Regions from separate parts of the Streptomyces sp. NPDC111628 genome, predicted to be linked through region 4. Evidence: riboswitches for the same ligand, from Rfam matches in the RefSeq annotation. Region 4 holds a riboswitch; each other region holds the start of a gene.

Region 1 (7,556 bases), on a different contig from region 4:
CCCCGCCGACTTCGACCGGGTGGACGAGGTGCGGGCCTCCGTGGACGCGATCCTGGTCGGTGCCGGGACGGTCCGGGCCGACAATCCGCGGCTGCTGGTGAACTCGGCCGAGCGGCGGGCGGCCCGGGTCGCGGACGGAAGGGCGGAGTACCCGCTCAAGGTCACCGTCAGTGGCAGTGGCGAGCTGGATCCGGCGGCGCGGTTCTGGCACACGGGCGGGGACAAGGTCCTGCTGACCACGGACGACGGCGCCCGGCGGGCCCGCGCGCTCGGGATCGGTGCCGATGTGGTGTCCCTGGGCCCGGACCTCGACTGGCACGCCGCGCTGGAGTACCTCCACGACCGGCGGGGCGTGCGGCGGCTCATGGTCGAGGGGGGCGGGACCGTCCACACCCAGTTGCTCCAGCAGGGACTCGTCGACGAGCTCCAGCTCGTCCTCGCGCCGCTCCTCGTCGGGGACCCGGCCGCGCCCCGGCTGTTCGGGCCCGGTGCCTACCAGGGCGGGCGGCTGCGGCTGGTCGAGACGCGGCGGATCGAGGACGTCGTGCTGGCGCGGTACCTGCCGACCGCACCCGGCACCGGTGACCGCGTCGCCGCCGCCGACCGGCACTGGCTGGCGCTCGCCTGCGAACTGGCCGAGCTGTGTCCGCCGTCGGACACCGCGTTCAGCGTGGGGGCGGTCGTGGTCGCCGCCGACGGGAGCGAGCTGGCGCGGGGGTACTCGCGGGAGGGCGGTGATCCGGTCGTGCACGCCGAGGAGGCCGCGCTCGCCAAGGTCGGCCCGGAAGACCCGCGGCTCGCCCGCGCCACCGTGTACAGCAGCCTGGAGCCCTGTGCCCGCCGGGCCTCGCGGCCCGCGCCCTGCGCCCGGCTGATCCTCGACGCCGGGGTGCGCCGGGTCGTCACGGCCTGGCGGGAGCCGGACACCTTCGTGGCGGGAGCGGACGGCAGCGGGGTGCTCACCGCCGCGGGTGCCGTCGTCGTCGTACTGGCCGAGTACGCGCAGCGGGCGAAGGCGCCCAACCGCCACCTGGAGGGGTAGGGAGAGCGGGGCGAGGAGATACCGATGTGCATTCCGCCCCCGGGATGACGTACAGTGGTGAACACAACGACGCGGGGTGGAGCAGCTCGGTAGCTCGCTGGGCTCATAACCCAGAGGTCGCAGGTTCAAATCCTGTCCCCGCTACTGAAGGCCGAGGGCCGGAATCCGAAAGGGTTCCGGCCCTCGGTGCGTTTCCGCAGGTGCCCCGTGTCATCCGGTCGGCCCCTCACCGCTCGCCGCCCGCCCCCGCCCCCGGAACCCTGGAGTCCGGGACGGCAAGCGGCGCGGACGTACGGGGCGGCGGGAGACGAGTGGTGCGGCCAGGTGACGTGGACGACGAGGGAGCGGCCGCCAGGGCCGGTGGCAGGCTCCCCGGCGATCCCGTGCCCGACCCGGGCCTCGGCGACGAGGCGCCGACCGGGCCGCCCCCGGGACCACCGCCCCGCCGGCGGGCCGGGTACGGGCGGACCTTCGTGCACGCGCTCCCCGTGCTGCTGATCGTCGTCGCCATCCTGTACGACATCTTCACCCCGAGGTACTTCACCGCCGGGCCCCTCTACACGGCCGCGCCCCTGATCGCCGCCCCCCTCTACTCGCGGCGCGGCACGGCGCTCACCGGCGTCGCCGTGGTCGCCGCGGTCATCGCGCTGCAACTCGGCAAGGGCGTCATCCACTACGTCGACTCCCTCACCGAGCTGATCACCATCGCGACGGTCGCCGTGCTCGCCGTCCTCGTGAACGGCATGGTCCGCCGCAGCAGCGAGCGCCTCGTCTCCGTCCGCGAGATCGCCGAGGCCGCCCAGCGCGCCGTCCTGCCCGAACCCGCCGAGCGGATGGCGGGCTTCGAGATCGCCGTCTGCTACGAGGCCGCGCAGGCCGACGCCTTCATCGGCGGTGACCTGTACGCCGTGCAGGACAGCGCCCGCGGCGTCCGGCTGATCGTCGGGGACGTGCGCGGCAAGGGCATGGGCGCGGTGGCCGCCGTCGCCGTCGTGATCGGCGCCTTCCGGGAGGCGGCCGAGCAGGAGGCGACGCTGGAGGCGGTGGCGCAGCGCCTTGAGCGGGCGCTGGCGCGCGAGGGCACCCGGCGCGACGGACTGGACGCCTTCGAGGGCTTCACCACCGCCGTCCTCGCCGAACTCCCGCACGGCGACGGCACCGTCCGCATCGTCAACCGCGGCCATCCGCCGCCCCTGCTGCTCTACGGCGACGGAACCCTCGGCCCGCTGCCCGCCCACGAGTCGGCGCTGCCGCTCGGCATGGGCGAGCTGGGCGTGTGGCCCGACCGGGCGGAGGAGGCCGCCTTCCCCGGCGGGGCCACGCTGCTGCTCTACACCGACGGGCTGACCGAAGCCCGCGACGCGAAGGGCGAGTTCTACGATCCGCAGGCGCGGCTGGCCGGCCGCGTCTTCCCGCATCCGGCGAGCCTGCTCGGCACCCTCGCCGAGGACGTGCGCCGGCACTCCGGGGGCGGCATGGCGGACGACATGGCGCTGCTCGCCGTCCGGCGTCCCCGGCCCGGCGATCATGATCATTGTCACGAGCCGTGACAGTACGACCCCCCTCCGCATAACAACTGATACACCGTCAGAAGAAAGTGCGGCGAAGAGGAATACTGAGGCCCGGTCAACTCGCCCGGTTTTCACCGGTCGTGAGGCGTACGTCCCGGCGGTATTCGGTAATGATCAAGAGGAACGGCTTGGAATCGGAGCCTCGCGTCTATTAACGTTCGATAACGCAGCGCGGTCGTCCCAGCCGTCACAGAAGGCGGCTCCGTGCGCACGCGCCGAATCCCGCAAGGGAACCGGGGAACCACCACATTGGGGTGAATCGGGCGTATGCCGTCGTGGAAACACGGTCGGCAGACACCCGTAGGAGACCTTCCTGCTCCGAACCCGTCAGCTAACCCGGTAGGCGAAAGGAAGGAAAGGAGTACGCCCACGTGGCGTCAAACCGGCCTGCCCCCGAGGCCCCGTCCGCGCCCAGTGGGCACGGCACCGACACCTTCGGCTACGACGGCTACCGCGCCGAAGAGGGTCCCTGGGAGGAGTGGAATCCCACCGCGGAGTCCATCCGTCCCGTACGCGGCCGGCACCGCGTGGCCAAGCAGCGCGGCGGACTCGCCCGCAGCTCCACCGTCCTCGGCGTCGGTGTCATAGCCGCCGTCGGAGCGGGCGGCATGGCCAGCGCGCAGACCGGCAAGCCCCCGGTGTCCATCTCCATGCCGGACCTGCCGAACGTCGGCTCGCTCCTTCCCGGCGACGACGAGAAGTCGGAGCCCGAGGGTTCCGCCACCCCGCTCAGCGGCATCACCCAGGCCGCCGCCGCCGACAGCGCGGAGGGCACCGACACCACCGGCGCCGGTGAGTCGCTGCGGGCCCGGATCATGGCGCAGGCCGAGCAGCAGCAGGCGCAGGTCGAGACCAAGGCCGCCGCCGAAGCCGCCGCCGCGGCCGAGAAGAAGGCCGCCGACGCCGCCGCCAAGGCGGAGAAGGAGGCCGAGGAGAAGGCCGCCGCCGCCAAGAAGAAGGCGGAGGAGGAGGCCGCGAAGAAGGCCGAGGCCGAGCGGCTCGCGAAGCTGGCCAAGCAGTACACGCTGCCGACCTCCTCGTACACGATCTCCTCCACGTTCAACCAGGCCGGCTCCCTCTGGGCCTCCGGTCACCACACCGGCCTCGACTTCGCCGCCCCCACGGGCACGCTGCTCAAGGCGGTGCACAGCGGCACCATCACGTCGGCCGGCTGGGACGGGTCGTACGGCTACAAGACCGTGCTCACCCTCGACGACGGCACCGAGCTCTGGTACGCGCACCAGTCCTCCATCAACGTCAGCGTCGGCCAGAAGGTCACCACCGGTGACGTCATCGGCCGCGTCGGCGCCACCGGCAACGTCACCGGCGCCCACCTCCACCTCGAGGTCCACACCGACGGCGGCACCGGCATCGACCCGATGTCCTGGCTGCAGAGCAAGGGGCTCACCCCCTGATCCGCGCCGCCCACGACGCGCCCCGCTGATCACCGGCGGTCCTGACGGCGACCCCCCGACGTCAGGGCTGCCGGTTTGCTGCGCTGCTGGTTTGCGGGGATTTTGCGTGCCTGCCGGAATCGCCCGCTCCGGCACGGTCGTTGACTCCCTACATGACTTCTCTGCGCAAGCTCGGCTCCTCCGACCTCGAGGTCTTCCCCCTCGCCCTCGGCGGCAACGTCTTCGGCTGGACGGCCGACCGTGACCGGTCCTTCGCCGTCCTGGACGCCTACACGGCGGCCGGCGGCAACTTCGTCGACACCGCCGACTCCTACTCCGCCTGGGTCGACGGCAACAGCGGCGGCGAGTCCGAGACCGTCCTCGGCCAGTGGTTCGCGGCCCGCGGCAACCGTGACGACGTCGTCCTCGCCACCAAGGTCAGCCAGCACCCCGAGTACCCGGGCCTGTCCGCCGCGAACATCAAGGCCGCGGCCGACGCCTCACTGCGCCGCCTGGGCACCGACCACATCGACCTCTACTACACCCACTTCGACAAGCCCGAGGTGCCGGTCGAGGAGATCGTCGGCGCGCTCGACGCACTGGTGAAGGCCGGCAAGGTGCGGCACATCGCCGCCTCCAACATCTCCGCCGAGCGGCTCGCGGCGTCCCTGGAGTTCTCCGACCGCGAGGGCCTCGCCCGGTACGTCGCCCTCCAGCCGCACTACAACCTGGTCTCCCGCGACACGTACGAGGGCGAACTGCGCGACCTCGCCGAGCGGGCGGGTCTCGCCGCCGTGCCGTACTACGCCCTCGCGGCCGGCTTCCTCACCGGCAAGTACCGGCCCGGCACGGAGGTGGACAGCCCGCGGGCGGGCGGTGCGGCCAAGCACCTGGAGACCGAGCGGGGCCGCCGGGTGCTGGCCGCCCTGGACGAGATCGCCGCGGCCCACGAGGCTCCCGTCGCCACGGTCGCCCTCGCCTGGCTGGCCGCCCGGCCGACCGTGGCGGCGCCGATCGCCTCCGCACGCACGGTGGAGCAGCTGCCGGCGCTGCTGGGCGTGGCCGAGCTGAGCCTGACGGAGGACGAGGTCGGGAGGCTGACCCGGGCGTCCGCCTGAGCGGGCGGTCCGCGCGCCGCGGACCTACGGCCGGTGGGGGCCGGGCGGGGCGTACGGGTGGTACGGCGGTGCGTACGGGTTGTGCGGGGCCTGTGTGGCGTAGGGGGCCTGCGGGGCGTAGGGGCTGGGTGCGGTACGGGGGCCGTATGCGCCGGCATGGGGACCGTAGGCGCCGTGCGTGCCGCCGTACGGATACGCCCACGGCGGCACCGGCACGGGCGGCGGGGCGGTGGCCCGGGCGGCGTAGTCCAGTGCCGGGCGGGCGAGGTCCCGCAGGTGCCACAGGGCGTCCAGCAGCGCCCGCTCCCGTACGGCGAAGTCGGCGCCCGCCCGGCCCCGGCGGCCCCGCTGCCGCAGGAACGCCACCGAGGTCGCGCAGGCCTCGTACCGAGCCACCGCCCGCGCCCCTTCCTTCCCGGCGTGCCGGCGGGCGTACTGCCGGGCAATGCGGCGGGCCCGCATCGAGCCGAGCGCGTACGGCTCCGCGGGCGTGAGCCAGCCGGCCATGACGTACGCGGGCAGCTCGGCCCGCACGGTGCCCAGTTCGCGCTGCCGGGTCCAGATCACCAGCCAGGTCAGCAGGCCGAAGGACGGCAGCATGAACGCCGCGTACACGGCGAAGAAGCCGTACTCGCCGAACGCGGCCGAGCCGTTCCACAGGGCGTGCACGCCCATCGCGAGCAGCAGCCCGGCCAGCGGGAGCAGCGCCCGGCGCAGGCGGTGCCGGCCCGTCGAGAGCGCGGCGATGCCGAAGCCGATGCCGGTGAGCACGGTGAACAGCGGGTGCGCGAACGGCGACATCACGACCCGGACGAAGAAGGTCGCCGCGGTGACGGAGGCGATGCCGCTGTCGCCGGTGAGCTGGTCGGTGCCGAAGGCGGTGCCCAGGTAGAGGATGTTCTCGGTGAAGGCGAAGCCGGTGGCGGTGACCCCGGCGACGACCACGCCGTCGACGATGCCGGTGAAGTCCCGTCGGCGGAAGAGGAAGACCAGGAGGACGGCGGCCGCCTTGGCGGACTCCTCGACGACCGGCGCTATCACCGTGGCGCCCAGGGTGTCGGCGCCGGCCGGGTCGGCGGTCGCGGTCGCTATCCAGCGGGTCGCGAAGCTGTTGGCGACGATCGCTATCAGCGCCGCCGCGCAGGCCCCCCAGGCGAAGCAGAAGAGCAGGTTCCGCCAGGGGCCGGGATCCACCCGGTCCAGCCAGCGGAACGCGGCTATGAGCAGCGGCACCGGCAGCACCGCCAGGCCCAGCCCCACCAGGAACCCCTGGGTGCCGGTCTGTTCGCGCACCAGGGCCAGGATCACCAGGCCGGAGAGCGCGAGCAGGGTGATCAGCGCGCCGTAGCGGACCCAGGTCCGCTGCCACCAGTGCGTATGCCGGTGCACATGGGTCGGATACGGGGGACAGGTGGCCACGGCAGGACCCTAACCGGTGGGGGGCGGCTCCTTGTGCTGTACGCGACGGAAGAGCAGGTCGTTCACCACATGTCCCTTGTCCAGTCCCTGGCCCTCGAAACGGGTCAGCGGCCGGTGCTCGGGGCGTGGCGCGAATCCGCCGCCGGGCACGGTGTTCTCGAAGTCGGGGTGCGCGGTCAGCACGTCGAGCATCTGCTCGGCGTACGGCTCCCAGTCGGTGGCGCAGTGCACCACGGCCCCCGGAGCGAGCCGGGCCGCGGCCAGGGTCAGGAACTCCGGCTGGATCAGCCGGCGCTTGTGGTGCCGCTTCTTCGGCCACGGGTCGGGGAAGTAGACGCGCAGCCCGGCGAGGGAGTCGGGGGCGAGCATCTCGCGCAGCAGGATGATCGCATCGCCGTTGGCCACCCGGATGTTGGACAGCTCCTGTCGCTCCGCGAGGCCGAGCAGGTTGCCCTGGCCGGGGGTGTGGACGTCGGCGGCGAGGATGTTGGTGTCCGGGGCGGCGGCGGCCATCCGGGCGGTGGCCTCGCCCATGCCGAAGCCGACCTCCAGGACGACGGGCCGGGCGTTGCCGAAGAGTTCGGCGAGGTCGACGATCCGCTGGCCGTCGATGTCCAGTCCCCACACGGGCCACAGCCGTTGCAGCGCGTCCGCCTGCCCGGCGGTCACCCGGCTCCGCCGGGGCTGGAAGCTGCGGATCCGCCGCTCGAAGTGCGAACCGGCGGGATCGGCCTTCGGCCCGTCGGGGAAGCGGGACTCGCCCTTGGCGCGGACGTGCCGCAGGGAAGGGGATGCGGCATCGGAGGTGTGGTGGGAGTCAGACACAATGCGTCGATTTTAGACCGCGCACGTGGTTGCGACTGCCTGTCGAAGTAGTTAGAGTCTATAACGTAAGCGATTGGTTGAAGCGCCAGTTGACGTGACAGTCGTAGCCGTGGGGAGAGCCACCGTGATTCACCACCAGATCCGCCTTGCCATGCGACCCGACGCACCCCGGGACAAGGTCGAGGAA
Region 2 (7,556 bases), on a different contig from region 4:
CATGGCCGTCAGCTTGTAGAGCTGCTCCAGGACCGCCTCCGGCACGAAGCCGTTCTTGATCTCGATGACCAGGCGCAGTCCGTGCGCGCGGTCGGTGAGGTCCTTGACGTCCGCGATGCCCTGGATCTTCTTCGAGCCGACCAGGTCCTTGATCTTCGAGATGACCTTCTCCGGGCCGACCGCGAAGGGCAGCTCGGTGACGACGAGACCCTTGCGGCGGGCCGTCACCGTCTCCACGGACACCGTCGCGCGGATCTTGAAGGTGCCGCGGCCCGTCTCGTACGCGTCCCGGATGCCGGGCAGGCCGACGATGCGTCCGCCGGTGGGCAGGTCGGGGCCCGGCACGTGCTTCATCAGCGCGTCCAGGTCGGCGTTCGGGTTCCGGATCAGATGCCGGGCCGCCGCGATCACCTCGCGCAGATTGTGCGGCGGCATGTTCGTGGCCATGCCGACCGCGATGCCCGAGGCGCCGTTGACCAGCAGGTTCGGGAAGGCGGCGGGCAGCGCCACCGGCTCCTGCTCCTGACCGTCGTAGTTCGGGGCGAAGTCGACGGTGTCCTCGTCGATGGACTCCGTCATCAGGCCGGCGGCCTCGGCCATCCGGCACTCGGTGTACCGCATGGCGGCCGGCGGGTCGTCGTTGCCGAGCGAGCCGAAGTTGCCGTGGCCGTCCACCAGGGGCACGCGCATCGAGAACGACTGGGCCATGCGGACCAGGGCGTCGTAGATCGACGCGTCGCCGTGCGGATGCAGCTTGCCCATGACCTCGCCGACGACGCGGGCGCACTTCACGTAGCTGCGCTCGGGCCGCAGGCCCATCTCGTTCATCTGGTAGACGATGCGCCGGTGCACCGGCTTGAGGCCGTCGCGGGCGTCCGGCAGCGCACGGGAGTAGATGACCGAGTACGCGTACTCGAGGAAGGAGCCCTGCATCTCGTCGACGACGTCGATGTCGAGGATCTTCTCCTCGTACGCGTCGTCGGGCGGCGGGGTCTTCGTACTACGGCGGGCCATCGCTGCCGGCTCCTTGCTGAAGCGTGAACGGTGATCTGACGCCGTCCATTGTGGACTGCGGCACTGACAGCCACCGACCAGGACCCGTCACGGGCTGCCGGCCCGGCGCTGCCCGCAGGGTACGCCCTCGTCCGGGGGCGCCGTCCGCGCAGCCGTCCCCGGCGGCCCGTCAACCGCGTTCTCGCTCTCGGCGTACGAGCCCCGGGAACTCCACCGGCCGCCCGCACGCTTGCATACAGTGGCAGGACCGGCGGAATTCCGCAGTTCCGCCCATGGATTCCACCCGGTGGTTCACCCCAGTGACTCCACCAGGATCTCGCGATCGAAGGGACGTACATGCCCATGGGTCACACGGCCACAGCCCAGGCAGGCTCCGGCGGCCTGACAGCGACCGAGCACCGCCTGGCCAACGGCCTGCGCGTGGTGCTCTCCGAGGACCACCTGACCCCGGTCGCGGCGGTGTGCCTCTGGTACGACGTCGGCTCGCGCCACGAGGTCAAGGGGCGTACCGGCCTGGCTCACCTTTTCGAGCACCTCATGTTCCAGGGCTCCGCCCAGGTCAAGGGCAACGGCCACTTCGAGCTGGTGCAGGGCGCCGGCGGCTCGCTCAACGGCACCACCAGCTTCGAGCGGACCAACTACTTCGAGACCATGCCCGCCCACCAGCTGGAGCTCGCCCTCTGGCTGGAGGCCGACCGCATGGGCTCCCTGCTCGCCGCCCTGGACGACGAGTCGATGGAGAACCAGCGGGACGTCGTCAAGAACGAACGCCGCCAGCGCTACGACAACGTCCCCTACGGCACCGCGTTCGAGAAGCTGACCGCCCTCGCCTACCCGGAGGGCCACCCCTACCACCACACGCCGATCGGCTCGATGGCCGACCTGGACGCGGCGACCCTGGAGGACGCGCGCGCGTTCTTCCGCACCTACTACGCGCCGAACAACGCGGTGCTCTCGGTCGTCGGCGACATCGACCCCGAGCGGACGCTCGCGTGGATCGAGAGGTACTTCGGCTCCATCGCCTCGCACGACGGCAAGCAGCCTCCCCGGGACGGCGCGCTGCCCGACGTCATGGGCGGGGAACTGCGGGAGGTCGTCGAGGAGGAGGTCCCGGCCCGCGCCCTGATGGCGGCCTACCGCCTGCCGGAGGACGGCACGCGCGCGTGCGACGCGGCCGACCTGGCCCTGACCGTCCTGGGCGGCGGCGAGTCGTCCCGCCTGTACAACCGCCTCGTCCGCCGCGACCGCACCGCCGTCGCCGCCGGCTTCGGCCTGCTGCGGCTGGCCGGGGCGCCCTCCCTGGGCTGGCTGGACGTGAAGACGTCCGGCGACGTCGAGGTGCCGGTCATCGAGACCGCCATCGGCGAGGAGCTGGCCCGGTTCGCCGAGGAGGGCCCCACGGCCGAGGAGATGGAGCGCGCCCAGGCCCAGCTCGAGCGCGAGTGGCTGGACCGCCTGGGCACGGTCGCCGGCCGCGCCGACGAACTGTGCCGGTACGCCGTCCTGTTCGGCGACCCGCAGCTCGCCCTCACCGCCGTCCAGCGGGTGCTCGAGGTGACCGCGGAGGAGGTCCAGGAGGTCGCCAAGGCCCGCCTGCGGCCCGACAACCGCGCGGTGCTCGTCTACGAGCCCACCGCCCCCGCCGACGAGACCGACGCCGACGGGACGACCGTCACTGTGTCCGTGCCCGACGCCACCGAAGAGAACGAGGAGGCGGCCAAGTGACCGAGCTCGCCACCATGGAATTCCACGCACAGCCGCAGGCCGGCGAGCCCAAGCCGTGGGCGTTCCCCGCCCCCGAGCGCGGCAGCCTCGACAACGGCCTCACCGTGCTGCGCTGCCACCGCCCCGGCCAGCAGGTCGTCGCCGTCGAGGTGAACCTCGACGCGCCCCTGGAAGCCGAGCCCGCCGGTCTCGACGGCGTCGCCACCATCATGGCGCGCGCCTTCTCGGAGGGCACCGACAAGCACTCCGCCGAGGACTTCGCCGCCGAGCTGGAGCGCTGCGGCGCCACCCTGGACGCGCACGCCGACCACCCCGGCGTCCGGCTGAGCCTGGAGGTGCCCGCCTCGCGCCTCGCCAAGGCCCTCGGCCTGCTCGCCGACGCCCTCAGGGCGCCCGCCTTCGCCGACAGCGAGGTCGAACGGCTGGTGCGCAACCGGCTCGACGAGATCCCGCACGAGCTGGCCAACCCCTCCCGGCGTGCCGCCAAGGAACTCTCCAAGGAGCTGTTCCCGGCCGACGCGCGCATGTCGCGCCCGCGCCAGGGCACCGAGGAAACGATCGAGGCCATCGACTCGGCGGCCGTACGCGCCTTCTACGAGCGGCACGTCCGCCCCGCCACGGCCACCGCGGTGGTCGTCGGCGACCTTACCGGCGTCGACCTGGACGCGCTGCTCGGCGACACCCTGGGCGCGTGGACCGGCTCGGCCGCCCAGCCGCGCCCCGTGCCCCCGGTGACCGCCGACGACCGGGGCCGGGTCGTCATCGTGGACCGTCCAGGCGCCGTCCAGACGCAGTTGCTGATCGGCCGCACCGGCGCCGACCGGCACGACCGCGTGTGGCCCGCGCAGGTGCTCGGCACCTACTGCCTGGGCGGCACCCTCACCTCGCGCCTGGACCGCGTCCTGCGCGAGGAGAAGGGCTACACCTACGGTGTGCGGGCGTTCGGCCAGGTCCTGCGCTCCGCGCCGGACGGCACGGGCGCCGCGATGCTCGCCATCAGCGGATCCGTCGACACCCCCAACACCGGTCCCGCCCTTGAGGACCTGTGGACGGTGCTGCGCAAGCTCGCCGCGGAGGGGCTCACCGACGCCGAGCGCGACGTGGCCGTGCAGAACCTGGTGGGCGTGGCGCCCCTGAAGTACGAGACGGCGGCGGCCGTGGCGGGCACGCTGGCCGACCAGGTCGAGCAGCACCTCCCCGACGACTTCCAGGCCACGCTCTACCGCCAACTGGCCGCCACGGGCACCGTGGAGGCTACCGCGGCGGTCGTGAACGCCTTCCCGGTGGACCGTCTCGTGACGGTCCTCGTCGGCGACGCGGCGCAGATCAAGGAGCCCGTCGAGGCCCTCGGCATCGGCGAAGTCACCGTGGTGGCGGCCGAGTAGCGGCACGCGCGTGCCGCGGCCCTGGTGACCGGTGTGTCACCAGGGCCGCCGTTTGTCCGGATTGGGGGAGTGGTTGCCCGTCTGCCCTGTGGCGTGCGCTACAAAAAGCCTGTTGCGTTTGAGGATTGAACGCAGCCGCGTTTAGCGTCGTCCGGGCTGTTCGTCAGGCAGTGCGCCGCACCCGCGGCACCGGACAGTCATCGCCGAGTCCCCGTACGGCGCGAGCCAGGGGAGCCGGGGACCCATCGCAGTCCCTGGGGTGAATCGGACGCCCGCGCGCACCGCGAGGGGGTCCGTAGGAGACCTTCCACCTCCGAACCCGTCAGCTAACCCGGTAGGCGAGAGGGAAGGAAAGGACAAGCCTCTACATGGCGTTCACGCGCGCCACCGGGAAGCACCGCCGTCCCAGCCGGGTGCACCGCACCACCGCCCGCGCGGCGGGGGTCGCGGCCCTCGCCACCACCGGCGTCGTCGGCACCCTCGCGGCTCCGGCGCTCGCCGCCGAGCCCGAGGCGGAACAGACCGGGCTCACCCCGGTCGTCACCATCGGCGACTCCATAGCCGACGAGATCGACGCCCAGGCCCTCGCGCAGAAGCAGGCGGCCGCGGACGCCGCCGCCCGCGAGGCGGCCCAGGAGGCGGCCCGCGAGCGGGCGGCCGAGGCGGCCAAGGAGGCGCGCGAGGCCAAGGAGCGCGCCGCGCGGGAGGCGGAGCGCAAGCGCCTCAACACCTTCGTCGCGCCGATCACCGCCTCGTACGTCTCCACCGCCTACCAGGCGGGCAGTTCCCTGTGGTCCTCCGGCAGCCACACCGGCATCGACTTCCACGCCTCCAGCGGCACGTCCGTGCACTCCGTCGGCGTCGGCACCGTCGTCGAGGCCGGCTGGGGCGGCGCGTACGGCAACCAGGTCGTGATCAGGATGCACGACGGCACGTACACGCAGTACGGGCACCTGTCGTCCATCGGCGTCTCGGTCGGCCAGTCGGTCGAGCCCGGCCAGCAGATCGGCGTCTCGGGTGCCACCGGCAACGTCACCGGACCGCATCTGCACTTCGAGGCCCGTACGAGCCCCGAGTACGGCTCGGACATGGACCCCGTCGCCTATCTCCGCTCCCACGGCGTGAACGTCTGACGAAAAAGCCCCGGCTTCCCGAGTCGGGGCTTTTTGTATTCCATACCGGCTTGCTTGGCCTAGAGTCGCTGAAAGCGCGTCCATCGTCGGCGTTTCAGGGGATCAAGGCGGAGGTCGGTCATGCGTATTCCGGCGCATTCGGTGTGCACGGCGATTCGGGACGACATCGTGGCCGGCGTCCACGGACGCGGGAGCCGGCTCACCGAGGAAATCCTCGCCCGCCGCTACGGCGTCTCCCGGGTCCCCGTCCGCGAGGCCCTGCGCACGCTGGAGGCGGAGGGCTTCGTGGTGACCCGGCGGCACGCGGGCGCGTGCGTCGCGGAACCGACCGCGCGGGAGGCCGCCGACCTGCTGGAGACCCGCACGCTCCTGGAGCCGCTCGGAGCCTCCCGGGCCGCCCGGCGGCGCACCGACGCCCACCTCAAGGTGTTGCGCGGTCTGGTCCGGCTGGGGCAGGAACGGGCCAGGCGGGGCACCGTGGACGAGCTGCGCTCCCTGGGCGGCTGGTTCCACGAGACCCTCGCCCGGGCGGCGGACAGCCCTTCGCTGACCGCGCTGCTGACCCAGCTCCGCCACAAGATCGCCTGGATGTACGTCGTGGAAGCGCCGGTCGGGCCGGTGGAGGACTGGGCGGAGCACGCCGCGATCACCGATGCCGTGGCCCGGGGCGACGGCGAACGCGCGCGGGCGCTCATGACGCTGCACATCGAGCGGTCGGCATCCGGTCACCGGCTCCGATTCGCCTCCGGCGGCGCGGCGACGGAGCGTGTGAGGAATACGCAACATTCCGTAAACACCGCGAGCCCGCTCCGGTAACACAGGTTCCGTATACAAAAGCGGGGGAATTCTGGTCGGCTATTTCTGGCGTCCCGAATGGAGAGAAGCGGCAGCGGAAAAGGCGAAAGGCCCGTCCGGTGGTCCCGGCGGGCCTTTCGGTGCTGCTGTTCCGTCCGTCAGACGGTCTCGGGAAGCTCCTCGAGCCCCTCGGCGACCAGCTTCGCCAGCCGGTCCAGGGCCGCCTCAGCGCCCTCGGCGTCGGAGGCGAGGACGATCTCCTCGCCCCCCTGGGCGCCGAGGCCGAGGACGGCCAGCATGGAGGCCGCGTTGACGGGGGACCCGTCGGCCTTGGCGATCGTCACCGGGACGCCTGTGGCCGTGGCGGCTCGGACGAAGATGGAGGCGGGGCGGGCGTGGAGACCCTCGGCCCAGCCGACGTTGACGCGGCGCTCAGCCATGTGATGCTGCCCTTCAGGTGTTCAGAGGCGTTGAAGTTGTCTAGACCAGTCTTGTCTAGACCAGTTTCCCACATCGTGAAGCAAGCCGGGACGACCACGTGGGCCGCCCCGTACGGGTCCCGGACCGCGGCCTCGGTCCGGGCATCCGTCCCCCACAGACTGCCCCGCGCCGTTGTCGTACGCGAGCCGTACTCTGGGGCCCATGCAGACCTCGTCGGACCGGCACGAGTACCCCGCCCACTGGGAAGCCGACGTGGTGCTGCGCGACGGCGGCACCGCGCGCGTCCGCCCCATCACCGTTGACGACGCCGAGCGCCTGGTCAGCTTCTACGAGCAGGTTTCCGACGAGTCGAAGTACTACCGCTTCTTCGCGCCGTACCCTCGCCTGTCCGCCAAGGACGTCCACCGCTTCACGCACCACGACTTTGTGGACCGGGTGGGACTCGCGGCCACCATCGGCGGCGAGTTCATCGCCACCGTACGCTACGACCGGATCGGGGCCGGCGGAACAGCCGCCACCGCACCGGCCGACGAGGCCGAGGTCGCCTTCCTCGTCCAGGACGCCCACCAGGGGCGCGGCGTCGCCTCCGCCCTCCTGGAGCACATCGCGGCCGTCGCCCGGGAGCGGGGCATCCGCCGCTTCGCCGCCGAGGTGCTGCCCGCCAACAACAAGATGATCAAAGTCTTCATGGACGCCGGGTACACCCAGAAGCGGAGCTTCGAGGACGGGGTGGTCCGCCTGGAGTTCGATCTCGAACCCACCGACCGCTCGCTGGCCGTGCAGTACGCGCGCGAGCACCGCGCGGAGGCCCGTTCCGTCCGGCGGCTGCTGCAGCCCGGCTCGGTCGCGGTCGTCGGCGCCGGCCGCACCCCGGGCGGCGTCGGCCGCAGCATCCTCGGCAACATCCGGGACGCCGGCTACACGGGGCGCCTGTACGCCGTGAACAGGGCCTTCCCCGAGGACATGAAGGAGCTCGACGGGGTTGTGGCGTGCCGTTCCGTGCGCGACATCGACGGGCCCGTCGACCTCGCCGTCGTCACCGTGCCCGCCGAGCACGTCCCGG
Region 3 (7,556 bases), on a different contig from region 4:
AGTCGGTACGCGATATCGCCCGTACGCTGGAGGTAGCGGAGGGAACGGTCAAGTCGCAGTTGTACGACGCCAGGCACGCCCTGGCCGGCAAGGCCCAGACGGAGGACAGCCGGGGAGGAGGCACGAGTGAACGAGAGCGAAAGTGACAAGGTCGCCCGTGCCCTCCAGGAGGCCGTGCACGACATTTCCCATTCGCCTGCCGAACTGGAAACCCGTCTGGAGGACCTGAAGGCCCGAGCCTCCCAGTTGCGAGATCCCGGCACCGACACGTCTCAACAGCGTGCTTCCGAGGCCGCGTCCGACGCCCAGATCGTCGAGGACGACGTTCAGGCGCAGGGAAGAAAACGCCGCAGAATCGGCTTCTGGTACCGCTTCGCAGCGATGATCTGCAAGCCGCCGCTCACACTTCTGATCAAGCGGGACTGGCGCGGAATGGAGAACATTCCGGACGAGGGTGGATTTATCACCGCAGTGAATCACAACTCGCACGTCGATCCCTTCGCATACGCGCACTTTCAGTACAACACCGGCCGGGTTCCGCGATTCATGGCGAAGAGCGCGCTTTTCCGGAAGGGGTTCGTCGGTGCGGTGATGCGCGGAACCGGGCAGATCCCCGTCTACCGCGAGACCTCGGTCTCACTCGACGCCTTCCGGGCCGCGATCGACGCCGTGGAGCGCGGCGAGTGCGTCACCTTCTACCCTGAAGGCACCGTCACCCGCGACCCGAACGGCTGGCCCATGACCGGCAGGACCGGTGTCGCACGTGTCGCTCTGGCGACCAAGTGCCCGGTCGTCCCGGTCGCTCAGTGGGGCTGCAACGAACTGCTGCCACCACACGCCAGGAAGCTCAGCCTCCTTCCGCGCAAGACCCACCACGTGTACGCGGGTCCGCCGGTGGACCTCTCGCGCTTCTACAACAGAGAGATGACCCCTGAACTGCTACGGGAGGCGACTGCGGTCATCATGGCTGCCATCACCCGCCACTTGGAGGAGATCCGCGGCGAGCAGGCGCCCGAGGCGCCGTACGACCCTCGGCCGGATCGGAGCGAGCAGGGCGTTCGCGCTGAGGGGAACACGCGGGGCGAGACCAACACCGCCACGCAGGACGCGGGGTTGGACAGTTGAAGGCGGAAGGTGGGGCGTCCCGCCCGAGGCTCGCGGCAAACGATCCTGCTCGTCGGCGGGGAGACACTCCAGCGTCCGCACCATCTCCCAGATCCCGTCCCCGACCGACCTCACCGCTCCCCTGCGAGGTCGAGATCACCCCTGCCCGTCCCAGCCAGACGTTCAGCACCCCTCTGCCCCCGCCACGGGTGCGCCATCGGGGCCGACACCGCCCGCCACCACGGTTCGACCGGCAGCGTCCCCGCGGGCTGGAACGGCTCGCCCGGACGCGGGAACGCCACCGCCTGACCGACATCCTCGGCCGCGTCCTTCGTCCACTCCCCCGGCTCCGCCCACGCGTGCGGCGCCAGGTTGAAGGTGCCCCAGTGGATCGGCAGCAGGGCGCCGTGCGGACGGCCGCCCTGGAGGTCGAGGTGGGCACGGACGCCCTCCTCGGGGGTCATGTGGATGTCCGGCCAGAACTCGGCGTACGCCCCGAGTTGGATCATCGTGGCGTCGAACGGGCCGTGCGCGGCGCCGATGTCGCGGAAACCGTCGAAGTAACCGGTGTCCCCGCTGTGGTACACGCGGTGCTCGGCACCGGCGACGACCCAGGACGCCCAGAGGGTGTGCTGGGTGTTGCGCAGCCCGCGCCCGCAGAAGTGCCGGGCCGGGGTGGCGGTGAGGGTGAGGCCGCCGACGCGCGTCGACTCGTGCCAGTCCAGCTCGCGCAGCCGGTCGGGGGAGACACCCCAGTGTTCGAGGTGGCCACCGACGCCGAGCGGCACGGCGAACAGGGTGTCCGTGCCGGCCAGTGCCTTGATGGTGGGCATGTCCAGGTGGTCGTAGTGGTCGTGGGAGATGACGACGACGTCGACCGGGCCCAGGGCGGCGAGCGGCAACGGCACCGGGTGCAGGCGCTTGGGGCCGGCGAAGGGGAACGGGGAGCAGCGCTCACCCCAGACCGGGTCGAAGAGCACGCGCTGCCCGTCGATCTCGGCGAGCACGCTGGAGTGGCCCATCCAGGTCAGCCGGAGCCCGGTGGCGGGGGGCCGGGCGAGGTCGGCCAGGGTGGTGGCGTGCACCGGGATCGGTCCCTGCGGAGACCGGCGCTGCCGCGCCTCCTTGTTGAAGTAGATCTTGGCGAATTCGGCGGCCGAGCCGGAGGGCCGGGTCCGGGCGGTCCCCCCGGGATTCTGGAAGACGCCGTCGCGGAAGTGCGGCGATCTGCGGATGCGCGCCATGCGCTCACCGCTCGGGTCCACGCCGAAGGCCGCGGGCCGGGGCACGCTGAGCCCGGGACTCGGGGAACGGAAAGCGGCCACGGTACCTCCAGGTGGAGTGGTTCAGGCTCTCAGTATGGTCTTCTCGTCCTACGTCACCTCGAACGACGGATGTCACATCCGTGTTCCCCCGGTCCGCCGCGACCGGGAAGGGCGTCGGCGCCCGTCCGGGCGCCTGTATAGGGTGACGTGCGTGGGGAGAGTGCGGTTGAGCGTGGCGGAGCGGCGCGAGGAGTTGCTGGGCGCCGCCATCGAGCAGATATCGGCGCGGGGCGTGGCGGCGTTGCGGATCGCCGACGTGGCCGCGGCGCTCGGCGTCAGCAACGCCCTGGTGCTCTACCACTTCTCCACCAAGGAGCGCCTGGTCGCCGCCGCGTTCACCCATGCCGCCGAGGACGACCTCGCCCACTTGCGGGGGCTGCTCGCCCGTCGTACGTCGGCGCTGCGCCGGCTGCGGGCGGCCGTGCGGTGGTATGCGCCGACCGGTCCGGCCAAGGGCTGGCGGCTGTGGATCGAGGGCTGGGCGGCGGCGCCGCGCGAGCCCGCACTGCGGGAGGTCACGCGCGAGCTGGACCGCCAGTGGAAGGCGGCGATCGCCGAGGTCATCGCCGAGGGCGTGGCCGCCGGCGAGTTCTCCTGCCCCGAGCCGGACGCCGCGGCCCTGCGGCTGACGGCGTTGCTGGACGGGCTGGCGGTGCAGCTCACGTCGTACACGGGCACGGTGTCGCGGGCCCGGGCGCAGGAGTGGGTGGACGAGGCCCTGGCCCGCGAACTGGGCCTGGAGCGGGCGGCGTTGACACCGACCCGGCGCTAGCACCGCCGGGACACCGGCCCGCCGGGAACACCACCGACCTCCGTCGCGACACCACCGACCTTCGCGTCAGGCCACCGAGGCGATCCGCGTCTTGATGTCGTCCGGCGACAGCGTCCCCTTGGCCGTCACGTGGTCGCCCGACGACTCGCCCCGCAGGCGGCGTCCGATCCACGGCACCAGGTACTCGCGCGCCCAGTGCACGTCGTCGCGCCGGACGTCGAGCGTGCCGCGCGGCGGCAGGGGCGGCCAGGGCTGGTCCGGGTCGGCCGGGACGCGCAGGCCCATGGCCTGCCCCGCGCGCAGCGCCACACGGGTGTGGCCCTCCGGCGACAGGTGCAGCCGGTCGGCGTCCCACGCCCTGCGGTCCTGGACGCTCCTGAGCGACCACAGGTCGAGCACCGGGCAGCCGTAGCGGTCGGCGATGGCACGGACGTGCCCGTTGTACGTGGCGATCTTGCCGCGCAGGTGTTTGAGGACGGGCACCCCGCGGGTGTCGAACCCGGTGGTCACCAGGACGGTTCCGGCCGCGGCGGTCAGCGCGGCCACCGCCAGCTCGAAACGCTCCGCGACCTCGTCGGGATCGGTGCCGGGCCGGATGATGTCGTTGCCGCCCGCCGCGAACGAGACCAGGTCCGGCGCGAGTCCGACGACCCTCGGGACCTGTTCCGCCACGATCTGGTCGAGGAGCCTGCCGCGCACGGCGAGGTTCGTGTACGTGAAGTCGCCCTCGGGGCGCCGGTCCGCGAGCAGTACGGCGAGCCGGTCGGCCCAGCCGACGAACGCCCCGTCGGGGCCGGGGTCGCCGACGCCCTCGGTGAAGCTGTCCCCCACTGCCACGTACGACCCGATCACTGCTCTGCTGTCACTCTTCGAATCGTCTGCCACATCGGCCCATGATTCACCTTGGAATGTGACCTACGCGACCGTAGGAAGGGATTGACGGGCGGTGAGAAAGGCCACGCCTAAAGTATTCGTCAATTCCGGAATACGGCGAGGGCCCGTACGGCGAGTACACCGGGGTCCGGACACACCGAAGGCCGGACCCGGGGATCTGGGGTCCGGCCTTCGGGGCGCGGAGGCCGCGCGGAACCGGTCGTCAGACGGAGACGCCGTGCGAGCGCAGGAACGCCAGCGGGTCGATGTCCGAGCCGTAGTCCGGCGTGGTGCGGATCTCGAAGTGCAGGTGCGGGCCGGTCACGTTGCCGGTGGCACCCGAGAGGCCGACCTGCTGACCCGCCGTCACCGACTGACCGGCGGAGACGGAGAGCGAGGAGAGGTGGGCGTACTGGGCGTAGTGGCCGTCGGCGAGCTGGATGACGACCTGGTTGCCGTACGCGCCGCCCCAGCCGGCGGAGACGACGGTGCCCGCGCCGACGGCCTTGAGGGAGGTGCCGGTCGGGACGACGAAGTCGGTGCCGGTGTGGTAGCCGCTGGACCACATGCTGCCGGACTGGTGGTACGGGGTACCGACGGTGCCGCCCGCGACGGGGGAGGTGTAGCCGCTGGTGGTGCCCGTGGACTGGCTGCCGGTGTCCGAGGAGGAAGCCTTCTCGGCGTCCGTCGACTTCTGAGCCGGCTTCGCGGCGGCGGGCTTCTCGGCAGACTTCTCGGCGGACTTCTGCGCGGGCTTCTGCGACTGCGCGGAGGACGGCGCCGACGACTTGGCGGCCTGGCCGCCGACCGAGAGCTTGAGCCCGGGGTGGATCAGCGACGGGTCGGAACCGACGGCCTCGCGGTTGTCCGCGTAGAGCTTCTTCCAGCCGCCGTCGACGTCCTGCTCGTCGGCGATCTTCGAGAGGTAGTCACCGCTCTTCACGGTGTACGTGCGCGAGTCGGAGTTCTTCTCGGCGGCGGCCTTCTTGGCCGACGTCGGAACGGACTGCACGGCCTGCTCGGAGACGGAGTGCGCGGGAGCGGCGTTGGCGGCGGCGGCACCCATCAGCGGGAGCGCGAGCGCGGCGCCACCGGTACCGGCGACGGCGATGGTGCGGGTCAGGCGCATGGCCCTGGTACGGCGGTGCTTACCCTTCGCGGGCATGGCGAATTCCTCTCCGGCGCCTGCGAGGTGAGCTGTCGGGTGCGGGCTGGAGATGCCCGGCCGCGCCGAAACGCGGCTTTACCCCAAGCCGTTCCGGGAACCGGAACAGGCAGTTCTACCTGTGGGTCCCCCGCTCCTGCCGTGTACGGGTGGTCGATGAGTGCGGGCTCCGGTCGGCGGCAGGATTAGGCGTCCGTCCGGATCGGTGGTGAACGTAAGGGACCAAGACGCACAGGGACAAGCGAGGGGTTCCCTCGACAGGTGTTCCGATTGATCCTTTACGGGAATATCCGGTAACCCTGCGTCGATTTCCGCCGCGCGCTTTTACCTGAAGCCCCTTGAGAAACAGTTGAATTACGTGAACATGACGGGCAACGCACGGTCACGGATATGACGCTGCTCACGCACCCCTCCTTCACCCTCCGCCATTTCAGGGCCAGTTGTTATTAAGGTGCCAATTCGGACAGAAGGCTCTTATCGGTCCGGAATATCCCTCGGAACGCCATTTCGCGCACAGGTTTCGCGCACAGGTGATGCCGTATCGTCGGGTGGAGCCCGTCGGCGAGCAGCGGCGGCGGGGCGGAGTGGGAGGAGCCCCCGTGACGCAGCAGGTCCCGTCGACCGAACCCGAGCTGACCGGCGTGCGCAACTTCCGGGACGTGGGCGGACTGCCGACCGTGGACGGGCGGCGGGTGCGGCAGGGGGTGCTGTTCCGCAGCGGTCACCTGGCGCACGCCACCGGGGAGGACGCCGCGTTCCTGGCCTCGCTGGGCCTGCACACGATCTTCGACTTCCGCAACGCGGCCGACCAGAAGCTCGAGGGCCCGGACGTCGAGCTGCCGGGCGTGCGCAATGTGAACCTGCCGCTGAGCGACCCGGCCGACGGCGCCGAGTTCTGGAAGATGGTCCGTGACGGCGACCTCGACCAGCTGCGCGAGATTCTGGCCGACGGCAAGGCCGCGGGCCGGATGATCGGCTCGTACCGCTCGATCGTCACGGAGCGCACCGCGGAGCACTCCCGCATCCTGCACGCGCTCGCCGAGGACAGCGTCCCGGCCCTGATGCACTGCGCCGCCGGAAAGGACCGCGCGGGCCTGTCGATCGCCGTCACCCTGCTCGCCCTGGGTGTCGAGCGGGATGCCGTCGTCGAGGACTACCTGAAGTCGAACGCCGCACACCGCCGCTACAAGGTGCGCCGCAGCGGTTCCGCGGCCTCGGCCTACTCCCCCGAGGTCATGGAGCTGCTCAGTCCCCTGTTCGACGCGCGCGCCGAGTACCTGGCGGCGGCCTTCGAGACCGTCGAGGAGACCTGGGGCGGCGTGGACGCCTACCTGGAGCAGGGCCTGCGGCTCACTCCCGGGACCCGGGAGCGGCTGCGCGAGCGGATGCTGGACTGAGTCACCCGCCCGCGGACGGCGCTACTTGGCGCCCACCTCGAACAGCAGGTAGAGGAAGCCGCCGAAGACGTGCCCCAGGGCGATGTAGATGATCAGTCGCACCCACAGGGCGCGCGGGAGCTTCTCCTCCGTGGCACTCATGGCGTCTCTCCGGGGGTCGGGCCGAGGCACAGGGCGGCCGTCGGGCTCTGCAGCAGGGTGTGGACGAACAGTAGCTCGACCCCGTCGGGGTCCTGCGCGGCGATCCGGTGCGGGGTCATCGAGTCGAAGTGGGCACTGTCCCCCGCGGTGAGCCGGTGCTCGGTGTCCCCGAGGCGCAGCCGCAACCGGCCGCGGAGGACGTGGAGCCACTCCTCACCGGGGTGCACCCGCACGACGTCGCCCTGGGAGCCGTACGGAACCTGGACACGCAGGGCCTGCATGCCGCGGCCCGGCCCTCCGGCCCGCCAGTACGTCCAGCCGCCCGCGGCGGTGGGTTCCATGTCGGCGGCGCGCACGACGGCGTCCCGGTCGGCGGCCGTCTCACCCAGCAGCTCGGCGACGGTCGTACCGTAGACCCGGGCGAGGGAGAGCAGCATCGGCAGCGAGGGCTGGCGCTGCCCGGTCTCCAGGCGGGAAAGGTGGGCGGGCGAGAGCCCTGCGGCGCGGGCCGCGGCCTCCAGGGTGAGGGCGGCCCGCCGCCGCAGCTCACGCAGCTGGGGCGCGACGACGGCGACCGCCCCCTCGGCGGGGCCGTTCTCGGAGGAGCTCATGCCTCCATTGAGCCCGACTCTTGCCCGACAGGCAAATTCCTTGCCTCAGAGGCAAAAAGCTCACAGGCTGCGCTCAGCGGTTGGCCACCGCCTGCTTGACCAGTGTCTTCCCGAAGTCCCACATCAGGCCACCGCCATGGTGCGCGTCCTCCATCACCTCCGTGAAGG
Region 4 (7,556 bases):
CGATCAGCAGCGCCCGTCCCAGCCCTTCGGCGTAGCTGATCCGGGTGCCGGAGATGGTGATCAGGTCGCCGACCGGGAACAGCAGGGCGCCTACCGCCAGCGCCGAGACCGCGACCACCAGGGTGGCGGCGAGGCAGAACGCGATCACCGTCGCGTACTTGGTGAGCAGCAGCCGGGAGCGGCCCGCCGGGGCGACCAGGAGGTAGCGGAGCGTGCCCGCGCTCGACTCGCCCGCGATCGCGTCGCCCGCGACGACGCCGATGGCCATCGGCAGGAAGAACGGGAGGGTCGCGGCGAGCGCGGTGAAGACCAGGAACAGCCCGTTGTTGCTGACCTGCGAGATGAACGCCGGTCCCGCGCCGCCACCGCCACCACCACCGCCGCCGGGCGAGGACCCGTCACTCGTCTCGATCTTCACGGCGATGCCCACCAGGATCGGCACGGCGGCGAGCACGGCCAGCAGGGCGAGGGTGCGCCAGCGCCGGAAGGTGGTCAGCAGCTCGTTGCGGAACAGCCCGAGGGACCACAGCGGACTCGGGGTCCGCGGCGATTCCCTCACCGGCTCGCCCAGCACATCAGCCCGCGACATCGAAGCCCTCCCCGGTCAGCGCCACGAACGCGTCCTCCAGCGAGGCCCGTTCCACAACGAAGCCCCGGACCCGGACGCGGGCCACGACCAGCGCCGCGTTCACCTCGGCGAGGTCGCGCTCCGGTGGCTCCGCCGTCACCCGGTCGCCGTCGACGACCACGTCCGCGGCCCCCTGCTCCTTCAGCACCCGGGCGGCGTCGCCCGCGTCCGGTGTGGTCACCACCAGCAGGCCGCGTGCCCCGGCCGCCAGGTCGGCCACCGCGCCCTGGGTGATCAGCCGCCCCTGCGCCATCACGGCGGCGTGGGTGCACACCTGCTCGATCTCGTCCAGCAGGTGGGAGGAGAGGAAGACGGTGGTGCCGTCGGAGGCCAGTTCGCGCACGAGGGTGCGGATCTCGCGCATGCCCTGCGGGTCGAGTCCGTTGGTCGGCTCGTCCAGGACGAGCAGGCGGCGCGGCTGGAGCAGCGCCGCGGCGAGGCCCAGCCGCTGCTTCATACCGAGCGAGTACGCCTTCGCCTTCTTGCCGCCGGCGGCCGCGAGGCCCACCCGGTCCAGCGCCGCCGCGACGCGCTCGCGCCGGGTGCGCGGGTCGGCGGTCGGGTCGGCGGCGTCGTAGCGCAGCAGGTTGTCCCGGCCGGAGAGGAAGCCGTACAGGGCCGGGCCCTCGATGAGGGCGCCGACCCGGGGCAGTACGGAGCGGGACGCGCGCGGCATGGGCCGGCCGAGGACCCGGGCGCTGCCCGAGGTGGGTTCGATCAGCCCCATCAGCATGCGGATGGTGGTGGTCTTGCCGGAGCCGTTGGGCCCGAGGAAGCCGAAGACACTGCCCGCCGGGACGGTCAGGTCCAGACCGTCGACGGCGAGTTGTCCGCCGCGGTAGCGCTTGGTGAGCGCGCGGGTGGCGATGACGGCGTCATCCGCGCTCCCCTGGTCGGGGCGCTCCGGCTCCGTGGCGGACGCTTCGGCCATCGGCTCCCTCTTCTCGTCCTCTTCGCCGTACGGGTGGGGATGCTGCGCAGGTCCTACTTGGCGGCGTCGGCCGCCTTCACCAGCGCGTCCTTGGTGACCGCACCGGCGTAGACCTTGCCGTCGTCCGTGATCAGGGCGTTGACCAGGCGGGTCTTGAAGACCGTGCCCGAGCCGAAGTCACCCTTGACCTGGTCGCCGAAGGAGCCGAGGAAGCCGCCGAGGCCGCCGAGGTCGCCGCCCGCGGAGGCCGTGGGCAGGCCGCCCTGGGCGCCGGTGTCGAAGGTGGCGATCGAGTTCCAGCCCTCGCCGATGACCTCGAGGCCGTCCATCCCCTCGGCGAGGTCGCCCTCGGCCCCGCGCCCGTGCTCCGGGGCCTTGGCCCGCTCACCGGCCTCGTCGGCCTCGGTGACCTTGGCCCCCTCGGGCGGCGTGAAGTCGAACGTGGACGCGTCCGGCTTGGCGAAGCTGACCTTGGTGAAGCCCACGTCCACGACGGCGGCGCCGCCGCTCGCCGGGGTCAGGGTGAACTTCAGCGGCGTGCCGGTCTCGGCATCCACCGCCACGGTGATCGCACCGACCGTGGATCCTTCCTGCTTGGGCTCGACGACCAAGCGGTAGGCGTCCCGGCCGGCCACCTGCGCGGTGCCGCCGACGGTGACGGACGTGGTGTCGTCGACCGACTTGAGCGCCTCATCGGCGAAGTCCTTCGGAGTGGCCGGCACGTCCTTCTCCGGCCGCTCGGCGCCGTCGGGGGCGGTGGAGTGGTAGACCTCGTTGGACTCGCTGTCGTAGCCCCAGACGTCCTTGCCGTTGTGGATCAGGCTGTACTCGGCGGCGTTCTCCAGCAGGGACAGCTTCTGCCGGTCGGGGCCGTCGGCCGCGACGCGCAGCGTGTGGCTGCCGGACACCAGCTCGGTGAGCTTGGCCGAGGGGTCGGCGGCGGAGCCCTCGTCATCGCCGCCGGAACCCGGACCTCCGGACATCCCGGACATCAGGCCGCTCTCCAGCCCGCCGAGGTCCGGCAGACCCAGGTCGGTGTTGATGCGCACCGTGCCGGACAGCTGCTGGACGTCCGACTTGGCGATCTTCTCTATGAGCTGCTCCGCCGTGACCTTCGGCAGGTCGGGGTCGCCGGAGTCGGCGAGCGCGGGGACGAGCCCGATCGTCGCGGCCGCCACTCCCATCACCGCGACCGGGACGACGTACCGCGCGGCCTTGCGCCGTCCGGCCCGCAGCTCCTCGCCCTCCCCGGCGGTCGTGTTGTCGTCGGAATCGATCGGTGCCATGTGTGCCCTACCTCCGTCGTCGGCGGCGGCTGTCTCGCGACCTCGCACTCGTTCACCCGTGAGCCGCCATTCTCACCCGAATCGGTGAGGATTGGTGTTTTTCCGTGGTGTCCATCTGACCAAATCGCCGGAGCACAAGCGTCAGACCGCGGGCTCAACTCCGCCTACTCCTGCGGGATGACACGCAGGGGTGCCGACTCCCCCGGCCCGTAGGGGACCGCGACGGACCGCGGGGCGGCGACGGACCGCGGGGTGCGGTCAGCCGGCCCGGTGGACCACCGCGTCGCACAGCTCCACCAGCGCGGCCTTCGCGTCGCACTCCCGCAGCGGGGCCAGCGCGGCCCGGGCCTCCTCGGCGTACCGGACGGTGTCCCGGCGGGCCTGCTCCAGCGCGGGGTGGGCGCGCAGCAGGCGCAGCGCCTCGGCGTGCCGCGCGTCGTCGCTCAGGTCGGAGTCGAGCAGCTCGCACAGCGCGATGTCCTCGGCGAGCCCCAGCCGGGCCGCCCGCTCGCGCAGCCGCAGTACGGGCAGAGTGGGGATGCCCTCACGCAGGTCCGTGCCGGGCGTCTTGCCGGACTCGTCGGAGTCGGAGGCGATGTCCAGGACGTCGTCCGCGAGCTGGAAGGCGACGCCGAGCCGCTCGCCGTACTGGGTGAGGACGTCCACCACCGTCTCGTCGGCGCCGGACATCATCGCGCCGAACCGGCAGGAGACCGCCACCAGGGAGCCCGTCTTGCCGCCCAGCACGTCCAGGTAGTGGTCGACCGGATCGCGGCCGTCCTGCGGGCCGGCCGTCTCCAGGATCTGACCGGTGACCAGCCGCTCGAAGGCGAGGGCCTGGACGCGGACCGCCTCGGGGCCGAGGTCGGCGAGGATCTGGGAGGCGCGGGCGAACAGGAAGTCGCCGGTGAGGACCGCGACCGAGTTGTCCCAGCGGGTGTTCGCACTGGCTACGCCGCGCCGCACGGCGGCCTCGTCCATCACGTCGTCGTGGTACAGCGTGGCGAGGTGGGTCAGCTCCACGACCACGGCCGAGGGCACGATCCCGGGGGCGTAGCGGTCTCCGAACTGGGCCGAGAGCATCACCAGCAGCGGCCGGAACCGTTTCCCGCCGGCCCGCACCAGGTGCTGGGCGGCCTCCGTGATGAACGGCACCTCGCTTTTGGTTGCCTCAAGCAACCCTTCCTCGACAGCAACCAATCCGGCCTGGACATCGACTTCCAGAGCCTGGTCCCGCACGCTCAGCCCGAACGGCCCGACGACGGTCACGAGGGGTCTCCTGTCTGCTGGTGTCTACTGGCGATTACCTGGTTTGTCGATAGGTCGCTGCCACCACTCAAGTCAGCGTATCCGGTCACGTTTCGATCACCGCTAGCGCCCACCGTTACAGGCTGGTCGGTATCGGATCATGAACGGTATGTTTTTGATCAGGTGATATGAGCAGATTTTGATTGATATCGCCAGAGGGGACGAGCCGGAGCCGGAGGGCGAACGGGCCGGAGCCGCCACCGAAGATCCCACCACTCCTCCCAACGGCCCGCACTTCGAGAACGTCACCCGATCGACAAGCCCGCCTCCTCCCCGCTCCCCCCTCCGCACCCTCCCCCTCTGCACCCTCTCCCTTCGCACCCTCTCCCCTTCCCCGCTTCCCGCCCCTCCCGGCTCGACACCCGAAGCCGTCCCCACCCGCGGCCGGTTGACCCCTAGTTGGGGTTAATGCCCTATTTGCCGTACTTGTTGAAGCCAGTGAGTTGGCTCACTCCGGACGCCCCGCAGGCAACCCCGTCGGAACCTGTGCCCTCCCTTTGCCCCGCAAGCCAGTTGGGGATTGACAGCAGCAAAGGATCAAGAGCCTCAAAGGCCTCAGACCAAGGTCAACAGGCATGTTGGGTGATTCCTGCACTTGTTCCGGACATGTGCTCTCGCATACGTTCCCGGCCTGTCGGGTGGACGCCGAATCCTGCCACCGCCCGTCGCACAGTCATCCACCCAACAAACTCGCAGGCAGGAGCGGGGGACCCAGGTAAGTCGCCGCACCGGTCACCACCGGAGCGGCTCGGGGTGAAGCCGTACCCGTCAGGGCACGGCCGGGCACCTCCCCGCCCGAACCCGACAGCTCACCTCGTAGGCGTAAGGAGAGGGACATCGCATGTCTGCCAACGGTCAGAACCGTCACGCCCGCACCAGCCGCCTCGCCCGCAAGCTCGCCGTGGCCGGCACCGGTGCCGCGGTGCTCGCGCTGCCGCTCATCGGCGCCACCACCGCTTCCGCGGCCACCCCGGCCGCCGCCACGACCGCCACCACGGCGGCCACGACTTACCCGGACAACCTCGACGGCTGGATCCGCGAGTCGCTCGACATCATGGCCCAGCACGGCATCCCCGGGACCTACGAGGGCATTCACCGCAACATCATGCGTGAGTCCTCCGGCAACCCGCTCGCCATCAACAACTGGGACATCAACGCCATCAACGGCACCCCGTCCAAGGGTCTGCTCCAGGTGATCGACCCGACCTTCCAGGCGTACCACGTCGAGGGCACCTCCTGGGACCCGTACGACCCGGTCGCCAACATCACCGCCGCCTGCAACTACGCGGCCGACCGCTACGGCTCGATGGACAACGTCTTCAGCGCGTACTGAGCCGCCCCGCCGCGGTAGCGCGTCACGCGGCAGCGCACCGAGCGGCAGCGCATCAAGAAGTACCGAAGATCCGATCGAGGACGACGGCCACGCCGTCGTCCTCGTTCGTCGTGGTGACCTCGTCGGCCACCGCCTTGAGTTCGGGGTGGGCACCGGCCATGGCGACACCGTGGGCCGCCCACTGGAACATGGGGATGTCGTTGGGCATGTCCCCGAAGGCGATCGTCCGCCGCCGCTCCAGACCCAGGTGCTCGGCGGCCAGCGCCAGACCGGTGGCCTTGGTGATGCCGCAGGGCTGGAGCTCCACCGTGCCGGGCCCCGACATGGTGACCGTCGCGAGGGAACCGACCACCGCGCGAGCCGTCGCCGCCAGTTCGTCGTCGGTCAGCTCGGGGTGGCGCAGCAGCACCTTGCTGATCGGCGTGGACCACAGCTGCGCACGCCGCTCGACGCGCACCGCGGGCAGCGTCGGGTGGGGCATCAGGTAGCCCGGCTCGATGAGGGTCAGCCCGTCGACGCCGTCCTGGTCCACGGCGGCGTGCACCTGGCCCACCTCGGCCTCGATCTTGCCGAGCGCGGTCTCGGCCAGCTCCCGGTCCAGGGTGACCGACCACAGCATCCGGTGCGCGCCGGCGTCGTACACCTGCGCGCCCTGTCCGCACACCGCAAGCCCCGTGCAGCCGAGCCGGTCGAGCAGGGAGCGCACCCGGGGTGCCGGGCGCCCCGTCACCACCAGGTGCCGCGCACCGGCCCCGGCGACCCGCGCCAGCGCGGCCAGCGACCGGTCGGAGACGGTGTCGTCGCCTCGGAGCAGCGTGCCGTCCAGGTCGGTGGCGACGAGTGAATATGCGGTGCGGTCCATGATCAGAGAATACGGACACCGCACCCGTCCGACTCACCCGTGACCGCTTCCGAACGAGGGCGTAGCGAGTGCGCTCGAACCCGCACGGGGTTGCACGAAGAGGCCCGATGATGTCCGAATCCTGACACATCATCGGCTAAAGCCGGTTCAGGGCCTGTGTCCCGGTTGGCAGCGACATGGCACGCCGACCATCCGCAGGCGCCAAGATCGCGTCCCGGGCCCCGCCGCCTTCGGTCGCACTGCCCAACAGCGGCACGTCACCCGTAACGTGTGGCCCGACCACGTGTCACGCGACGCACACCGATCGCGTGGCGCACACGGCGCGCACGGCGCACATGGCGAGCACGAAAGCGAGGCAGCACCCGATGCCCCCCTTCGATGTCCCCGAGGGCGACCCCTTCGGCCCGCACAACCTTCCGTACGGCGTGTTCTCGATCCCCGGCTCGCTCGACCGCACGGACCGGACGGTCGGCGTCCGGCTGGGCGACCACGTCCTCGACGCGGGTGCGGCGGCCCACGCGCTCGGCTCGCCGTACGCGGCCCTCCTCGCGCAGCCCACCCTCAACCCGCTGCTGGCGGCCGGGCGCACGGCGTGGTCGGACGTGCGGCGCGCGCTGACGGCGTGGGTGACGGTCCCCTCCCACCGCGAGGCCCTGGAGCCGTTCTTCCACCCGCTGTCGTCGGTGACCCTGCACCTGCCCTTCGAGGTCGCCGACTACGTCGACTTCTACGCCTCCGAGAACCACGCCCGCAACGTCGGCCAGATCTTCCGCCCCGACGCCGCCGACTCCCTCACCCCGAACTGGAAGCACCTCCCGATCGGCTACCACGGCCGCTCCGGCACGGTCGTCGTCTCGGGCACGGACGTCGTACGCCCGTCGGGGCAGCGCAAGGCCCCGGCCGACGCCGCACCCGTCTTCGGCCCGTCCGTCCGGCTCGACATCGAGGCGGAGGTCGGCTTCGTGGTCGGTGTGCCGTCCGAACTGGGCAGTCCGGTCGCGCTCGGCGACTTCCGCGAGCACGTCTTCGGGCTCTGCCTGCTCAACGACTGGTCCGCGCGGGACGTCCAGGCCTGGGAGTACGTCCCCCTCGGTCCGTTCCTCGGCAAGTCCTTCACCACATCGGTGTCGGCGTGGATCACGCCGCTGGACGCGCTGGAGGAGGCCCGGGTGGCGCCGCCCGAGCGCACGCACGAGCTGCTGCCCTAT

Evidence for each region. A riboswitch is a leader RNA that binds a small molecule or an ion and turns the genes downstream of it on or off. The one in region 4 is predicted to bind cyclic di-AMP.
Region 1: another riboswitch for cyclic di-AMP. It lies ahead of ACZ7MF_RS25860 (M23 family metallopeptidase); the one in region 4 lies ahead of ACZ7MF_RS02230 (transglycosylase SLT domain-containing protein).
Region 2: another riboswitch for cyclic di-AMP. It lies ahead of ACZ7MF_RS29995 (M23 family metallopeptidase); the one in region 4 lies ahead of ACZ7MF_RS02230 (transglycosylase SLT domain-containing protein).
Region 3: another riboswitch for cyclic di-AMP. It lies ahead of ACZ7MF_RS10050 (M23 family metallopeptidase); the one in region 4 lies ahead of ACZ7MF_RS02230 (transglycosylase SLT domain-containing protein).

What each region holds. Positions count from the first base shown of each region.
Region 1 is NZ_JBVKBZ010000005.1:18,505-26,060, reverse strand. It holds gene ACZ7MF_RS25875 (dihydrofolate reductase family protein) at 1-1,042, shown strand, start outside; tRNA gene ACZ7MF_RS25870 (tRNA-Met) at 1,113-1,186, shown strand; gene ACZ7MF_RS25865 (PP2C family protein-serine/threonine phosphatase) at 1,372-2,592, shown strand; cyclic di-AMP (ydaO/yuaA leader) riboswitch at 2,817-2,974, shown strand; gene ACZ7MF_RS25860 (M23 family metallopeptidase) at 2,985-4,028, shown strand; gene ACZ7MF_RS25855 (aldo/keto reductase) at 4,181-5,125, shown strand; gene ACZ7MF_RS25850 (PrsW family intramembrane metalloprotease) at 5,150-6,544, opposite strand; gene trmB (tRNA (guanosine(46)-N7)-methyltransferase TrmB) at 6,554-7,369, opposite strand; gene ACZ7MF_RS25840 (Dabb family protein) at 7,494-7,556, shown strand, end outside.
Region 2 is NZ_JBVKBZ010000006.1:114,582-122,137, forward strand. It holds gene ACZ7MF_RS29980 (DNA gyrase/topoisomerase IV subunit A) at 1-1,014, opposite strand, end outside; gene ACZ7MF_RS29985 (M16 family metallopeptidase) at 1,351-2,739, shown strand; gene ACZ7MF_RS29990 (M16 family metallopeptidase) at 2,736-4,124, shown strand; cyclic di-AMP (ydaO/yuaA leader) riboswitch at 4,316-4,480, shown strand; gene ACZ7MF_RS29995 (M23 family metallopeptidase) at 4,493-5,257, shown strand; gene ACZ7MF_RS30000 (GntR family transcriptional regulator) at 5,378-6,073, shown strand; gene ACZ7MF_RS30005 (HPr family phosphocarrier protein) at 6,211-6,492, opposite strand; gene ACZ7MF_RS30010 (bifunctional acetate--CoA ligase family protein/GNAT family N-acetyltransferase) at 6,695-7,556, shown strand, end outside.
Region 3 is NZ_JBVKBZ010000002.1:494,777-502,332, reverse strand. It holds gene ACZ7MF_RS10075 (RNA polymerase sigma factor) at 1-146, shown strand, start outside; gene ACZ7MF_RS10070 (lysophospholipid acyltransferase family protein) at 382-1,125, shown strand; gene ACZ7MF_RS10065 (MBL fold metallo-hydrolase) at 1,236-2,429, opposite strand; gene ACZ7MF_RS10060 (TetR/AcrR family transcriptional regulator) at 2,602-3,201, shown strand; gene ACZ7MF_RS10055 (SGNH/GDSL hydrolase family protein) at 3,268-4,053, opposite strand; gene ACZ7MF_RS10050 (M23 family metallopeptidase) at 4,298-5,239, opposite strand; cyclic di-AMP (ydaO/yuaA leader) riboswitch at 5,242-5,401, opposite strand; gene ACZ7MF_RS10045 (tyrosine-protein phosphatase) at 5,839-6,636, shown strand; gene ACZ7MF_RS10040 (DUF6126 family protein) at 6,658-6,777, opposite strand; gene ACZ7MF_RS10035 (helix-turn-helix domain-containing protein) at 6,774-7,388, opposite strand; gene ACZ7MF_RS10030 (aspartate aminotransferase family protein) at 7,462-7,556, opposite strand, start outside.
Region 4 is NZ_JBVKBZ010000001.1:455,257-462,812, reverse strand. It holds gene ACZ7MF_RS02250 (ABC transporter permease) at 1-589, opposite strand, end outside; gene ACZ7MF_RS02245 (ABC transporter ATP-binding protein) at 576-1,559, opposite strand; gene ACZ7MF_RS02240 (LolA family protein) at 1,613-2,845, opposite strand; gene ACZ7MF_RS02235 (polyprenyl synthetase family protein) at 3,104-4,114, opposite strand; cyclic di-AMP (ydaO/yuaA leader) riboswitch at 4,822-4,990, shown strand; gene ACZ7MF_RS02230 (transglycosylase SLT domain-containing protein) at 4,995-5,486, shown strand; gene ACZ7MF_RS02225 (HAD family hydrolase) at 5,539-6,348, opposite strand; gene fahA (fumarylacetoacetase) at 6,714-7,556, shown strand, end outside.